DNA from 2 places in the Variovorax sp. OV084 genome. Region 2 is predicted to be linked to the other one. Evidence: riboswitches for the same ligand, from Rfam matches in the RefSeq annotation. Region 2 holds a riboswitch; the other holds the start of a gene.
What was found. Region 2 has a riboswitch for cobalamin ahead of BMW87_RS02090 (TonB-dependent receptor domain-containing protein). Riboswitches for the same ligand answer to the same signal wherever they lie in the genome.
Positions count from the first base shown of each region.

Region 1 (7,279 bases), on a different contig from region 2:
ATCCGTCGACGAGACCTGGTTCGATGTGCATCGAGCACCTCCTGAAATGCACCGCAGTGCGAAAGTTGATTGTTGGTTCATGGGCCTGCTTGCGCAAGCCCCTTCGATATGACCAATGGTCGAGGCTTGCGCCGCAGCCGTCGCCAGCCGATCACGACGCCGCTGGCCGAGGCCACGGTGCCGACGATGGAAAGCAGCCACACCACGAGGTCCCAGGCCGGCCGGTACTGGATGAGCCAGGGAAAGTCGAGGCTGTGCGCCGCATTGAAGAGCCAGCGTCGCAGCCTCGAATTGCTGTCGTTGCTGCCGGCGACCTGCCCGCTGGCCGGGTCGATGTAGATCCAGCTGTGCGCGGGGTCGTCGAACTGCAGCCGCCACACGGGCACGGTGCGCTCGCGGTGGTGGCCGTACCAGTGGAAGTCTTCGCGGGCCTGCAGCGTGGCCTGGGTGATGGCGCCGGGCCGCAGGCGGGCGGCGGCGCGCAGGATGTCGCTCTTGCCGATGACGGCGGGGCCACCCGTGGCCGCATCGACAACCCGCACGCGCGCCTTCGCGTCGCGCAGCTGCAGCAGCGGCTTGCCGTCGAACCACAGCAGCACGGCCTCGCGCGGTGCGGCCTCGCCCTCGCCTGACGGCAACACCGCTGGCGGCCAGGGGAACGGCGACTTACCGGCACCCGTGTAGCGCGCCATCGCAGCCGCGTCGCCCGGCCCGCGCTGGAACCAGCCATTGGGGTTCATCGACAGCCAGCCGCTGATGATCCACGTCAGCACGAAGAACCCGCCGAGCAGCCCCGCGATGTGGTGCCAGGCCATCCATCCGTTGTACGGCGTGACCGCGCCATTGCGGAACCTGCGCCGCAGGCGCACCCGCAGGATGCCGATGACGATGCCCGTCACGGCCGAGACGATGCATGCCGCCGACAGCCACACCACCACGTCGTGCCACAGCGGCGGATCGGCGCGCAGTGGCGTGAAGTAGATCCAGTGCGGCACGGAGCCCAGCCAGTTCCAGAAGCGCTCCGCGCGTGTGGTGTCGCGCACCACTTCGCCGTTGCGCGAAGACACGTACAGCTCCGTGCCGGCCGCGTCGCCGACTTCGACGCGGTGCAGCGGGCGCAGCGGGTTCAGGCCCTGCGGCACGGTCCACTGATCACGCTCCAGCGTCTCGGCCCAGTGCGCACTCGCATGGCCCGAGAAGGCCCGCGCGATGGCCTCGGCCTGCGCGGCATCGACCGGGCCGGGCACATGGCCGTCGCGCGCCGAGACCGTGTGCCGGCCTCCGCTCGCATCGACGATGCGCCATACGGGCTCGGCGTTGATGCCGCCCTGCATCTCCAGCACCATGCGCCGCGGCTGCACGCGGGCCGCCTGCGGCAGCGCGTCGAGTGCAGCGGTTGGCGACACCGCCGCCTGCTCGAAACGCAGCGGCGCCAGCCCCGCAAGTCGCTCTTCGTCCGTGAGGTTGGGATACCCCACGTACATCATCACGACGCCCGAGACGAACCACATGACGAACAGCAGGCAGCCGCCGATGCCCAGCCACCGGTGCGTCCAGTAGAGCCAGTGCCGGATGATCGGCCAGGCGCGGCGCCATGCGGAAGTCATGGGAGCGCCGCTCAGAAGTTGACCAGAGCCGACAGCTCGAACGAACGCGGGCGGCCCAGCAACCACTGGTTGCCGCCGTTCGAGAACGACACCGCATAGCGGCGATCGGCCAGGTTGTAGGCGCGCAGCGCAAGCTTCAGCGAAGGATTCGCCTGCCAGCTCACGCCCGCATCGGCCACGGTGTAGGAGCCGATCTTGCGCGAGTTGGCCGTATCGACCTGGCGCGGTCCGACGTAGCGCACGCCGAAGTCAGCCTCCCACTGCGGCAGGAAGCGCCAGTTGAGCCAGAGATTCGCGGCCTCTTCGGGCACGCCAGTGGGCGTGTTGCCCGCGCGCGAGACGAGGCGCCCGCTGACGACTTCGTTGAAGTCGTCGTAGCGCGCGCGCAGCTTGGCCACGTTGGCTTCGAGCCGCAGCGTCGAGGTGAGCGCCAGGTCGAGCGTGGCCTCGATGCCTTCGGACGACTGCTTGCCGATCTGCTGGGTGATGGTCGGATCGGTCGCGTCGCGCGAGAGCAGCTTGGTCTTCTCGATGCGATAGGCCGCCACGGTCCAGGCCCCGCGGTTGTCGGCCAGCTGGCGCTTGTAGCCAACCTCGACCTGCCGGCCGGTGCTGAGCTCGAACGGCACCTGCGTGGCCGAGGTGGAGATGAGCGAGGTCAGCGGGTCGGCCGCGCGCGCCACCTGCGCATAGAACGACTGCGACACATCGGGCGCATACACCACGCCGAGGCGGCCGGTGGCGTACTCGAAGGTCTTGCCGAGGTTGTTGGCCGCGTTCTGCAGGTCGGTGCGCGCCACCTTGGCATGGTCCCAGCGCAGGCTGCCCACCACCGACCACTGCTCGTTGAAGGCCAGCTTGTCTTCGGTGAAGAAGGCGTAGGTGTCGGTCTTGGTCCGGTAGCGCGGCGTGTAGGCCACGGGCGACACGTAGTAGCCGGGGTTGAAGGCGAAGGGGTCGACCACCGAGCGCCCGCCGTACGGTGAATCGTTGCTGTGCTGGAAGTTGATGTGATTCGCGTCGAAACCCACCAGCACCTGGTTGGCCAGGCCGAACAGGCCGTGCTTGAAGGTGGCGTCGGTGCGGTTGCCGATCTGCTCCTGGTCGTGGCCGATTTCCAGGTAGTCGCCGCGCGTCACGCGCCGCGTGGTGGCGTTGTAGGTGTAGGTCTCGCTGTCGCGCCAGTGGCGCTTGCTCTCCAGCCGGTAGAGCTGGTTGCGCACGGTGACGGCGCTGTTGGGCGTCCACTGGGCGTCGAGCCGGGTCCACTTGTCGCGGTACTTGATTTCCGAATCGTCGACGTTGTAGTTCTGGCGCAGCGTCTGGCTGCTGAGGCGGCCGTCGATCAGCGGCACGCCGAAGTAGCGCTGCGGCGACTGCCGGCCCTCGTCGTGCGACAGCGTGAACTGCAGCTGCGGCGACACGTCGAGCCGCACGGCCGCGCCCACGGCCAGGCTCTCGGCCTGCCCGCGCTGCATGAAGCCGTCGGTCTGGCGGTGGCTGATGTCGAAGCGGTAGGAGAGCTTGTCGTTGATCGCCCCGCCGCTGCCAAAGGCCACCTGGCGGGTGGCGTCGGAGCCCACCGTGACCAGCGCCTCGTTCTGGATCGGGCCGCGCGTCGGCTTCTTGGGCACCACGTTGATGGCGCCGCCGATGGCACCCTCGCCGTACATCACCGAGGCCGCGCCGCGCAGCACCTCGATGCGGTCGACAGACCAGGTGTCGAACGGGAAGGTGACGGTGCCCGCGCCCGCGTAGAGGCGCGTGCCGTCGAACAGCTGCATCACCGAGCCGTGGCCCGAGAAGCCGCGCGCCGCCATCGCGGTGCCGCCGTTGCCGGGGCCGGGCGTGCCGGTGATGCCAGTGGCGCGGGTGGCGGCATCGATCACCGAGACGTCGCCGCGTGCACGGATGGTGTCGCCCGTCAGCACCTCGATGCTGGCCGGCGTTTCCAGCGGCGTGAGGCCCAGGCGGCTACCGGTGTGCGAGGGTTCGTCGATGGCGAGCGGGGTATGCCGTTCGGCCTCGACCTGCACCGGCTTAAGGCTCTGGCTGTTGCTGCTGGCTGCTTCACCCGACGACTGCGCGAAGACCGCGGAAGGCCCGAAAACCAACCCCAGACCCAGTGAAAGACCCGAAAGGCGCGTCCAACGCAGCGGCGCACCCGTGCGATCGCGCGCTGGCGATGCATGACCCATGTGACTTCTCCTCCGGCCTGCGTCCCCGCAGGCTCCTGACCGATAGAGGACGCGGCGGAAGAGGCGAAGGGACTGCGACGGTACGCGCGAGCGCGAAGCGGTGGCAGGCCCGGACACGCACTCCCGCAGCGTCCGAAGGCGGTTGCGAAGGCCGGTATCCGGGCTTGCGGAGCGCCGCGGCGTGCCAATCAATCAATGAATGGATGCACACCGCGGCCGAAACCCTCGCCTTCCCACGCCGAAGCGCAGTGGCTGCCCGTGCCGTCTGGGAGGCATGAGCGTGAGGGTTTCCAGATCCGCTGACCGTTGCGGGGGCAGCGCAGGAGTTGCAGCGTCAATCAATCAAGAATGAACGACGCGGCGCACCTGCTTCCCGTTTAACCCCGTGGCCATGAGATGGCGTGCGGGGCACCTTCGAACCGTGTTGCCTGGCGGGATTAATAAGAATTAACGCACCAGAACGGCGGGATTATAGGGAGAGGCCTTCCGCCGAAGGCCTCTGATGGGCCTCAGGCAGGCCTTCCGTCGGGTCCGAACAGCCGCCGCATCACGGCCACGCCCGCCACCAGCGCGTTCGAATAGGTGGCATAGGGATCGTGGGCTGCCTCCAGCGGCACATAGACGTGGGAGGTCTCGCCAGGCGTGTCGTCGACCGCCTCCATCAGCACCCAATAGAACTCGCCCGCCTCCAGTTCATGGACGGTGAGCGCGATGTTTCTCGATGAGGGCATGGAGGTAAGAGTGGCTGACAAGGTTGTCGGTTCTTTTTTTGAATGGGCGGGGTACGCACGCGGTTGACAGTGCTTTCGGGTTTCTCCTACAGAGCCCGGTGCCGGTGCGACCTAATGTTGTAGTCAGGGACCTTTCAGAAGCCTTTCCAAGAACAGGAGGCAGCATGAAGCATTTCACTCTTGAACCGGGCATGCGATCGAGCATCGGCGGGGCCTTTTACCCGACCGGCTACTCGATGGTGATGTTTCCGAGTGCGGAAGACGCCGACCGCATCGGCCACCGCCTGATCGAAAAAGGCATGAGTGGCGACGAGGTCTATCTGCTGCCCGCGCAAACGGTGCTGGCCGAAATCGCCCCGACCGCGAAGACATCCGACAACCCCCTGCCCTCCGCCGGCACCGACGCCGCGACGGTACGCGCCTATACCGAGTTGGCGCGCGACGGCCACACGGGCCTGCTGGTGAGGACAAGAGACGGCGCTGCCGCCGAACGCCTGATGGAACTGGTGCGCACCGTGCCCTATTCCATCGCCCAGCGCTACCGCACACTGGTCATCGAAGACCTCTGAGAAGAAGAGGAAAGCGGGCGTCTTCAAGCCGGCACGGCCATCGACACGGCGCGCTGGACTACATCACGGGCCATGGCCTGGGCGAGTTCGTGCTCGCCAAGGAACACGGTGGCAGAGGTTTCCTGCGTGAGCAGCCGGGCCTCCTGCTCGTTGTGGCTGCGGATCACGGTCTGGATGGTAGGGTTGAGTGTGCGCGCCGTCTCCATCATCTGGCGCACGTTCATGGCGTCGGGCGTGGCCACCACCAGCACGCGGGCGCGCGCGATGTGGGCCTGGATCAGCACCGCCGGGTCGGCCGCGTCGCCCCACACGGCCGGCGTGCCGGCCTCGCGCAGCTTTTCGACAAGCTCGCGGTTCTGCTCGGCCACCACGTAGGGAATGTCGTGCGCGTCGAGTTCGGCCGCAATGCGGCGCCCCACGCGGCCGTAGCCCACCAGCACCACTTGCCGCGAGAGGTACTTGGCCTCGGTGGTCATGGGCAGTTCGGCCAGCGGGTCGTCGCGCGATTCGAGCCCGCGCGCGAAGGACGAACGGGCATGGAGCCACTTCTGCATCGGCCCTATCAGGCTGAACCACAACGGGTTGGTGGCAATGGAAATCAGCGCACCCGCCAGCACCAGGCTCTGGCCCTCCACCGGCAGCAGGCCCAGCGACACGCCCAGCCCGGCCAGGATGAACGAGAACTCGCCGATCTGCGCCAGGCTGGCGCTCACCGTGAGCGCCGTGCCCAGCGGGTAGCGGAACACCAGCACCAGCGCGCAGGCCGCAAGCGACTTGCCCAGCACGATGACCAGCACCACCGCCAGTACCTGCAGCGGCCGCTCGATCAGCACCGAGGGGTCGAACAGCATGCCGACCGACACGAAGAACAGCACCGCGAAGGCGTCGCGCAACGGCAGCGACTCTTGCGCGGCGCGGTGGGCAAACTGCGACTCGCGCATGACCATGCCGGCGAAGAAGGCGCCCAGCGCAAACGACACGCCGAACAGCGCCGCCGAGGCAAAAGCGATGCTCACGGCAGCGGCCACCACGCACAGCGTGAACAGCTCGCGCGAGCCGGTCCGCGTGACCTGCCAGAGGATCCACGGGAACACGCGCCGCCCCACCACCAGCATCAGCGCCACGAAGCCGCCGACTTGCAGCAGCGTGAGGCCCAGCGTCTGCCACAGCGGATCGGCCGGCCCGGCGTGTTCACTTTTTCCGCCCAACGTGCCCGCCAACGGCGGCAACAGCACGAGCACCAGCACCATCGCCAGGTCTTCGACCACGAGCCAGCCGACGGCGATGCGGCCAGTGAACGAATCGAGGATGCCCAGGCTTTCGAGCGCACGCAGCAGCACGACCGTGCTCGCCACCGACAGCGCGAGCCCGAACACGAGCGCTGCGCCGGGGCTCCAGCCCCACCACAGGGCCAGCCCACCGCCGAGCAGCGTGGCCACGCCGATCTGCGCGATCGCGCCGGGCAGTGCGATCTTGCGTACGGCTAGCAGGTCGTCGAGGGAAAAATGAAGGCCTACGCCGAACATCAGCAACATGACGCCGATTTCGGCAAGCTGGGCGGCGATTTCCGCGTCGGCCACGAAGCCCGGTGTGAACGGGCCGATGATCACGCCCGCCAACAGGTAGCCGACCAGCGCGGGCAGCCGCAGCTTGGCTGCCAGGAATCCGAACACCAGCGCCAGCCCCAAGCCGGCGGCAATCGTGTTGATGAGGGAAACGCTGTGGGGCATCGCTCCATTTTGCAGGAACGATGTCTGCCCTTTTATTTCACACGGCCATCTTGTCCAGGGCCCGGCTGTCGTGCCGAGCGATCAGCCGGCCATCTTGCTGGTGCGAGCAGCCTCCAACGTCTCAGGCTCTTGCGCCTCTACCCAAGTCTCGTTGTTGAGCCCCGCCTGCAGCCGCGTCTCGTCAAGCTCGTTGGTCCACTTGGCAACCACGATGGTGGCGACGCCATTGCCGATCAGGTTGGTGAGCGCGCGCGCCTCCGACATGAAGCGGTCGATGCCCAGGATCAGTGCAAGCCCCGCCACCGGCACGTGGCCCACCGCCGACAGCGTGGCCGCCAGCACGATGAAGCCGCTGCCCGTGACGCCCGCCGCGCCCTTCGATGTGAGCAGCAGCACGGCCAGCAGCGTGATCTCCTGCGTGAGCGTCATCGGCGTGTTGGTCGC
Region 1 covers NZ_FOII01000016.1:36,505-43,783, reverse strand. The annotation lists gene BMW87_RS27535 (energy-coupling factor ABC transporter permease) at 1-31, opposite strand, end outside; gene BMW87_RS27530 (PepSY domain-containing protein) at 78-1,607, opposite strand; gene BMW87_RS27525 (TonB-dependent receptor) at 1,619-3,805, opposite strand; cobalamin riboswitch at 3,937-4,236, opposite strand; gene BMW87_RS27520 (hypothetical protein) at 4,315-4,536, opposite strand; gene BMW87_RS27515 (hypothetical protein) at 4,701-5,105, shown strand; gene ybaL (cation:proton antiporter domain-containing protein) at 5,129-6,835, opposite strand; gene BMW87_RS27505 (dicarboxylate/amino acid:cation symporter) at 6,917-7,279, opposite strand, start outside.
Region 1: linked by a shared signal. The riboswitch ahead of BMW87_RS27525 (TonB-dependent receptor) and the one ahead of BMW87_RS02090 (TonB-dependent receptor domain-containing protein) in region 2 are both predicted to bind cobalamin.

Region 2 (7,279 bases):
CGGCTGCTACGGCATGTGGACCGACGAGACGCGCCAGAAGCACTACAAGAACCTGTGCCAGGTCGACGGCCGCATCGCGCTGGCTGGCGAGCACGCTTCCTACATTCCGGCCTGGCAGGAGGGCGCACTGCTCTCGTCGCTCGACGCCATCCAGCGGCTGCATGCCCGCGCCGTTGCGTGAAAGCCGAGTGAAGGACACACCCACCATGAACAACAACATCACGACCTTCAAGCGCGCGCTGCTCGGCCTTTCGCTGGGCGCGCTGGCCTCGGTGGCCGGCCAGGCTGCTTTCGCGCAGTCGCCGGAGCCCGTCTTTTCCGTCGGCCCCCGATTCCAGGAGAGCTCGGGCGAGGCGATCTACCGCGCGACCTGCCAGGGCTGCCACATGGCGCAGGGACAAGGGGCGAAGGGCGCAGGCGCCTATCCGGCGCTCGCCTCGAACCCGCGGCTCGCAAGCGCGGAGTACCCGCTCTACGTGGTGATCAATGGGCAGAAAGGCATGCCCGCCTTTGGCAAGATGCTGAGCGACGAGCAGATCGCTTCCGTGGTCGGCTACGCGCGTACCCATTTCGGCAACCAGTATCCTGACGCCATTGCGGCGGAGAGCGTCAAGAAGCTGCGGCCTTGATCGGCCTTCTTCTTTCGATACCTGGCAGATCCTTTCTTCATCCACCCCAGCAGAGAGACAACACGCATGACCATGACCTCCATCACGAAGAAGCTGGCGCTCGTCGCCGCACTGCTCGCAGCCGGCACCGGCGCCGCCCATGCGGCCGATGAAATCATTCGCCACCGCATTCCGAACTCCAGCTTCCCGATTTCGGCGGCGGTGGAAGTGCCATCCTCGTTCACCAACGTCTACCTCTCGGGCCAGGTGCCGCCGCTGCAGGACGCGACCGCGCCCAAGAACAGCGCGGCGGCCTATGGCGGCGACACCAAGGGCCAGACCGTCGGCGTGCTCAAAGCCATCGAGAAGAGCCTCACAGGCCTGGGCCTGACGATGGGCGACGTGGTGAAGATGCAGGTGTTTCTCGTCGGCGATCCGGCCAAGGACAACAAGATGGATTTCGCCGGCTTCATGGAGGGCTACACCCAGTTCTTCGGCACCACCGCCCAGCCCCGACTGCCGGTGCGTTCGGCAATGCAGGTGGCGGCGCTCGCCAACCCGGCCTACCTGGTCGAGATCGAGGTGATGGCGGTACGTCCCGCCAAGTAAAAAAGCAGTACTGCGCTACTCGCTCAGCCGCACGTAGGTGGCGAGCAGCGCGCTCTTGGCAACAATCCCGAGCAGCACAGGGTTGCCGGCGCTCTCGATCACGGGCAGCCGTTCGCCCAGGTGATCGAGAAAACGCTGCAGCGCCTCGCCCAGCCCGGTGTCGGCGGTGAGCGGCTGGATGGCCTGCGAGAGCAGGGCGCCCGCGGTCGTTTCCGCTGGCGCCGTGCCGAGCGACGAAAGCGGCACCACGCCGAGGTAACGGTTGCCCGCGTCCACCACGTACAGGTACTTCACCGGGTGCTGCAGGAAGAGCCTGCTCATCGCTTCGCGGTCTGCCTCCGGGCCGACCACCGTCTCGGCTGGCTGCACCAGGTCGCGCATGTGCAGCCCGCGCAGGCGCATCTGCGTGTCCCGCTGCTCGTTGCGGTGCAGGGTGATCTCGTACATCGAGCCGGCATTGGCCGAGCGTGCGACGAAATACGCGATGACGCTCGCCGCCATCAGCGGCAGCATGACCTGGTAGCTGAGCGTCATCTCGAAGATCATCAGGATGGCCATCAGCGGCGCCTGCGTGGCGCCCGCCAGGAATGCGCCCATGCCGACGATGGCATAGGCGAACGGCGCCGAGGTGGCCGCTGGCCACAGCGCCTGCGCGCCAAGGCCGAACAGCGCACCGACCATGCAGCCGAAGAACAGCGCCGGCGTGAACACGCCGCCCACCGCGCCCGAGCCGGCCGTGGCCATCGTGGCGACCGCCTTGGCGACCAGCACCATCGCGATCAGCGTCCACGGCCAGGGCGTGTGCAGCACCGAATTGACCACGCTGTAGCCGTTGCCCCAGACCTCGGGCATGGGCACCGACACCGCACCCATCACGAGCCCGCCCAACGCCAGCCGCCACGGCAACGCAACCGGCAAGCGCGAGAACAGCGCACGGCTGCCCTGCAACGCGCGCAGGAAGCCGGCCGCCGCAAAGCCCAGCAGCACGCCGAGCACGCAGAACAGCACGACCTCGGTGCCGTGGATTTCCGGGAACGCCGGCATCTTGTAAGGAGGCTGGTAGCCGGGCAGGGCGCGCATCGCGACGTTGGCGACCACCGAGGCAATGATGATCGGCCCCACGCTTTCCATCGCGATAGAGCCCAGCACGATCTCGGCGACGAAGAAGGCGCCGGCAATGGGTGCGTTGTAGGCGGCGGTCAGGCCGGCCGCCGCGCCGCAGGCCACCAGCAACCGCAGCCGCTCGACCGGAAAGCGGAACACCCGCCCCAGCAGAGACGACGCCAGCGCCGCCAGCTGCACCATCGAGCCCTCGCGCCCGATGGAACCACCGGTGCCGATGCTCACCAGCGACGAGGCGCTGCGCACCAGCGTCTGCGCCACCGGAATGCGCCCATTACCGAGCACGATGGCTTCCATGTAGTCGGAGGCGGCGCTGCGCAAGGCGACGCGTTTCGCCAGCACCAGCAGGCCGCCGGCCACCAGTCCACCCAGCGTGGGGCAGGCGATGCGCGCCCACCACGGCAGGTGCTTCGCCATTGCCACCAGCCCTTCGCCCGGACCGAGCACCAGATGCTCGAAGTGATAAAGCGCCGCGCGAAAAAGTTCGGTCGCCAGCGTGCCGAGCAAACCGGCCACGATGGCCCACAGCAGCATCGACTGCCAGCCCGAGACACCGAAGACACGCTGCAGCGCCGAACGAAGATTGAGAACTACCGAGGCGGGCCGCATCATGGGCTGGGATGTTAGCTGCGAGCGCCGCCCAGGCGGGAACACCGAGGAACCGGCTTTACCGGGCCTCAGGTGTTGCCCCCGGTAGGGGGAAGGAGAAGCGACACGAAGTGCGCGCAGCCTGGGGGCGAGCCAAGTCACTGGCATAAAATCCCGCCCGTTGGTGCCTGCGGCGTGGTTCACGCGCCGCGGTTCAACGGGAAGCAGGAGTGGAAGCCCCCGACCTCATCAGGACGGAACAAGGCCGAAGCCGCCTGCGCTGCCCCCGCAACGGTCAAGCAGACGGCGCCGCAAGGCGCCAACCCCTTTCCATCGAAGCCACTGGGTGCCCTGAAACAGGCGCCTGGGAAGGCGGTGAGGGGCCGTTCTGCCAGCCCGGATACCGGCCAACAAGGCGGCTGCCGCATGCGTGATCTGTGCATGGGGCGGCCATGGCGCCCAGGCGCCGGCGGGGAGGCCGGCGAGGGGTATTGACGTTCGTTCGGCTCATTCATGATTTCCCACGTTTGCTTTTCTCGCGGCCGCGCTCCTGCGCGCCGTCTCCGCCATGCCTGCCTGCCGCTGGCGCTGGCTTCCGCCTTCGGTGGCCTGGCCCATGCACAAGACGCCCCCACGCTGGGCGAAACGGTGGTCACGGCCAACCGCACGCCGCAGGCGCTGTCGGACCTGGTGGGCGACGTGTCCATCATCGACCGCAAGACCATCGAGCGCAGCGGCGCGACCGGCGTGGCCGACGTGCTGGCGCGCCTGCCCGGCATCGAGATCTCGCGCAGCGGCGGCGTGGGCAACACCACCAGCCTGTTCATCCGCGGCGCTGAAACGCGCTTCACGGCCGTGTACCTCGACGGCGTGCGCATCGACTCGCAATCGACCGGCGGCGCCGGCTGGGAAGGCATTCCGCTCTCGCAGATCGACCGCATCGAAGTGCTGCGCGGCCCGGCCGCCGCGGTGTACGGCTCCGACGCCGTGGGCGGCGTGATCCAGCTCTTCACCAAGCGCGGCGAAGAGGGCGTGTCGCCTTACGCGGGCATCGGCTTCGGCAGCAAGGGCCTGCGCAAGATCGAAGGCGGCGTGAGCGGCAAGTCGGGCCTGTTCGACTATTCGTTCGGCGTGGCGCACGAGGAAAGCAAGGGCTACAACGTGCAGCCCGCAAGCAAGCGCAACGTGGTGAAAGACGGCTACACCAGCCCCGACCGCGACGGCTACAACAGCACCTCGGGCAACGTGAAGCTGGGCTTGCAGATCACGCCGGACCAGCGCCTGGAGGCCACGCTGCTCACCAGCGACATCAAGGCCGGCTACGACGCCACCGTCTCCTACAGGACCAAGCCGCCGATCCTGTTCCGCGACGACGTGTCGAACAACACGCTGCGTACCGCCGGCCTGACCTGGTCGGCCAAGTGGAACGACATCTACAGCACCCGCGTGCAGGTGACCGATTCGCAGTCGGTCTACAAGACGCAGCCTTCGTTCTACCGGACCGAAACCAACCTGCGCGGTTACCTGTTCCAGAACGAATTCCGCTTCGGCCCGCACCTGGTGACGGCCACCTTCGAGCGCCGCGAAGACGCGCTCGAAAACGCGCCCACCACCTCGTCGAAGCTGCTGTCACGCGACCGCTCGCAGGATGCGATTTCGCTCGGCTACGGCTTCGTGCAGGGCCCGCATTCGCTGCAGCTGCATGTGCGCCACGACAGGGACAGCGAGTTCGGCGGCAAGACCACCGGCAGCGCGGCCTACGGCTATGCCATCACCCCGTCGCTGCGCTTCACGGCCTCGGCCGGCACCGCCTTCCGCGTGCCCACCCTGTACCAGCGCTTCAGCGAATACGGCGTGTCCACGCTGCGGCCCGAAAGCAGCCAGAACGTCGAGCTGGGCATGAACTACGCCAAGGACGGCACCACCGCAGGCATCGTGGTGTATCGCAACCGCGTGCGCAACCTGATCAACTTCGTCGGCACCGCCACGGGCTGTGCCTCGACGTTCGGCTGCTACACCAACGTGAACCGTGCCACCCTGCAGGGCGCCACGCTGTCGGCCAGCCAGCGCCTGGGCGACGTCACGCTGCGCGCCTCGCTCGACGTGCAGGACCCGAAGGACGCCGACACCGGCAACCTGCTCGCACGCCGCTCCAAGCGCCATGGCACCCTGGGCGCCGACTGGCGCGTCGCCGGCTGGACGCTGGGCGCCGAGGTGCAGTCCTCGAGCAAGCGCTACGACGACGCGGCCAACACCATCAAGCTCGGTGGCTACACCGTGCTGAACCTGTCGGCCAGCACGCAGATCACGCGAGACCTCAACCTCGTGGCCCGCGTCGACAATGTGGGCAACAAGGACTACCAGTTCGCGCGGCTGTACGCCAATGCCGGCCGCACCGCGTACGTCGGTCTCAAGTGGACGCCTCACTAAGCCAAGCTACCCAACCAGGCGACACCGCCGGTGCCGCGGCAGTCTCGTGCGCCGCGGTGCTGGTGGCTGCCCCGGCTTCGGGGCAGGGCAAGACCACCGTCGCCGCGGCGCTCGCGCGGCTGCATGCGCGCCAGGGGCGGCGCGTGCGCGCCTTCAAGTGCGGGCCCGACTTTCTCGACCCGCACTGGCTGGCGCTGGCCACCGGCGCGCCGGTGCATTCGCTCGACCTCTGGATGACCGGCGAGGCCGATTGCCGCTCGCGCCTGCGCGCCGCGGCGGCCGAGTGCGACCTTGTGATTATCGAAGGCGTGATGGGCCTGTTCGACGGCACGCCCAGCGCGGCCGACCTGGCTGAGCGCTTCGGCCTGCCGGTGCTGGCGGTGATCGATGCGCACGCCATGGCGGGCACCTTCGGCGCGCTGGCCTACGGGCTGCAGAACTTCCGGCCTGGGTTGCCATGGGCCGGCGTGCTGGCGAACCGCGTGGCCAGCGAGAGGCACGCGGGCATGTTGAAAGACGCGCTGCGCGAACCCTCGCAGTGGCTTGGCGCCTTGCCGCGCGACGCGGGGTTCACGCTGCCCGAGCGGCACCTGGGCCTCGTGGCCGCTACCGAACTCGGCGATGCGATGGCGCGTCTCGACGCGGCGGCCGATGTGCTGGGCGCCACGCCGCTCGGGCAGATGCAGACCAGTCAACTGCCGCAGGTGCGTTTCGAGGCACCCGCTTCCGGCGAGGCAGAAGCCGTGCCGCCGCTGCTGGCTGGCCGCGCCATCGCCATTGCGCGCGATGCGGCCTTTTCATTCATCTACCCCGCGAACCTCGACGTGCTCACGGCGCTGGGGGCGCGGCTGTCCTTTTTCTCGCCGCTCGCAGGCGATGCCTTGCCGGCATGCGACGCGGTCTGGCTGCCCGGCGGCTACCCCGAACTGCACGCCGAAGCGCTGGCCGCCTGCGCGCCGATGCGCGAATCGCTCGCCGCGCATGCCGCTGCGGGCAAGCCGGTCTGGGCCGAGTGCGGCGGCATGATGGCGCTGTTCGACGAACTGGCCACGCAAGACGACGCGCAGGTCCACCGCCTCTGGGGCCTGCTGCCGGGCCGCGTGACCATGCAGAAGCGGCTCGCCGGCCTTGGCCCGCAACAGCTCACCCTCGGCAGCCACACCCTGCGCGGACACACCTTCCACTATTCGCGCTGCGAAACGCCACTGGCGCCCGCCGCGCACACTGCCAGGCCCGGCGCGACGCAGCCCGTGGGCGCACGCGGCGGCGAGGCGCTGTACGTGCAGGGCCCGGTGCGCGCCAGTTACTTCCACGCGTGGTTTGCCTCCAGCCCGCAAGCCACGGCCCGCCTTTTCGGCGCCATGCCCATCGAGTTGGAGATCCATGCCGCAATCGAATAAGCCGAAGACCATCGAGCACGAGTTCATCCTGGGTGGCCAGAAGAGCGGCAAGTCGCGCCGCGCCGAGCAGCGTGCCATCGACTGGTTCGCGGCCGATTCCCGCACGCACCGCGCCGTGCTGATCGCCACCGCGCAGGCCTACGACGACGAGATGCTGGAGCGCATCGTGCGCCACCAGGCCGACCGTGCCGAGCGGGTGCCCGGCATGCGCACCATCGAGGAGCCGATCGAACTCGCGCGCGCCGTCGTCACGCAGAGCACGCCCGAGACGCTGGTGGTGGTCGACTGCCTCACGCTGTGGCTCACCAACCTGCTGATGCCGATTCACTCCGAAGACGCCCGCCCCGTGACGCGCACCCCGGCCACGCACATCGCCATGCTGCTGGTCGCGCTGCGCGAGGCGCGCGGGCCGGTGGTGCTGGTCGGCAACGAGATCGGCCTGGGCGTGATTCCGCTGGGCCGCGAGACGCGCGCCTTCGTCGACGCGCTCGGCCGCCTGAACCAGGACGTGGCCGCCGCCTG
Region 2 covers NZ_FOII01000001.1:416,525-423,803, forward strand. The annotation lists gene BMW87_RS02070 (flavin monoamine oxidase family protein) at 1-181, shown strand, start outside; gene BMW87_RS02075 (c-type cytochrome) at 207-629, shown strand; gene BMW87_RS02080 (RidA family protein) at 696-1,217, shown strand; gene BMW87_RS02085 (ClcB-like voltage-gated chloride channel protein) at 1,233-2,951, opposite strand; cobalamin riboswitch at 3,093-3,354, shown strand; gene BMW87_RS02090 (TonB-dependent receptor domain-containing protein) at 3,441-5,357, shown strand; gene BMW87_RS02095 (cobyrinic acid a,c-diamide synthase CobB) at 5,342-6,757, shown strand; gene BMW87_RS02100 (bifunctional adenosylcobinamide kinase/adenosylcobinamide-phosphate guanylyltransferase) at 6,741-7,279, shown strand, end outside.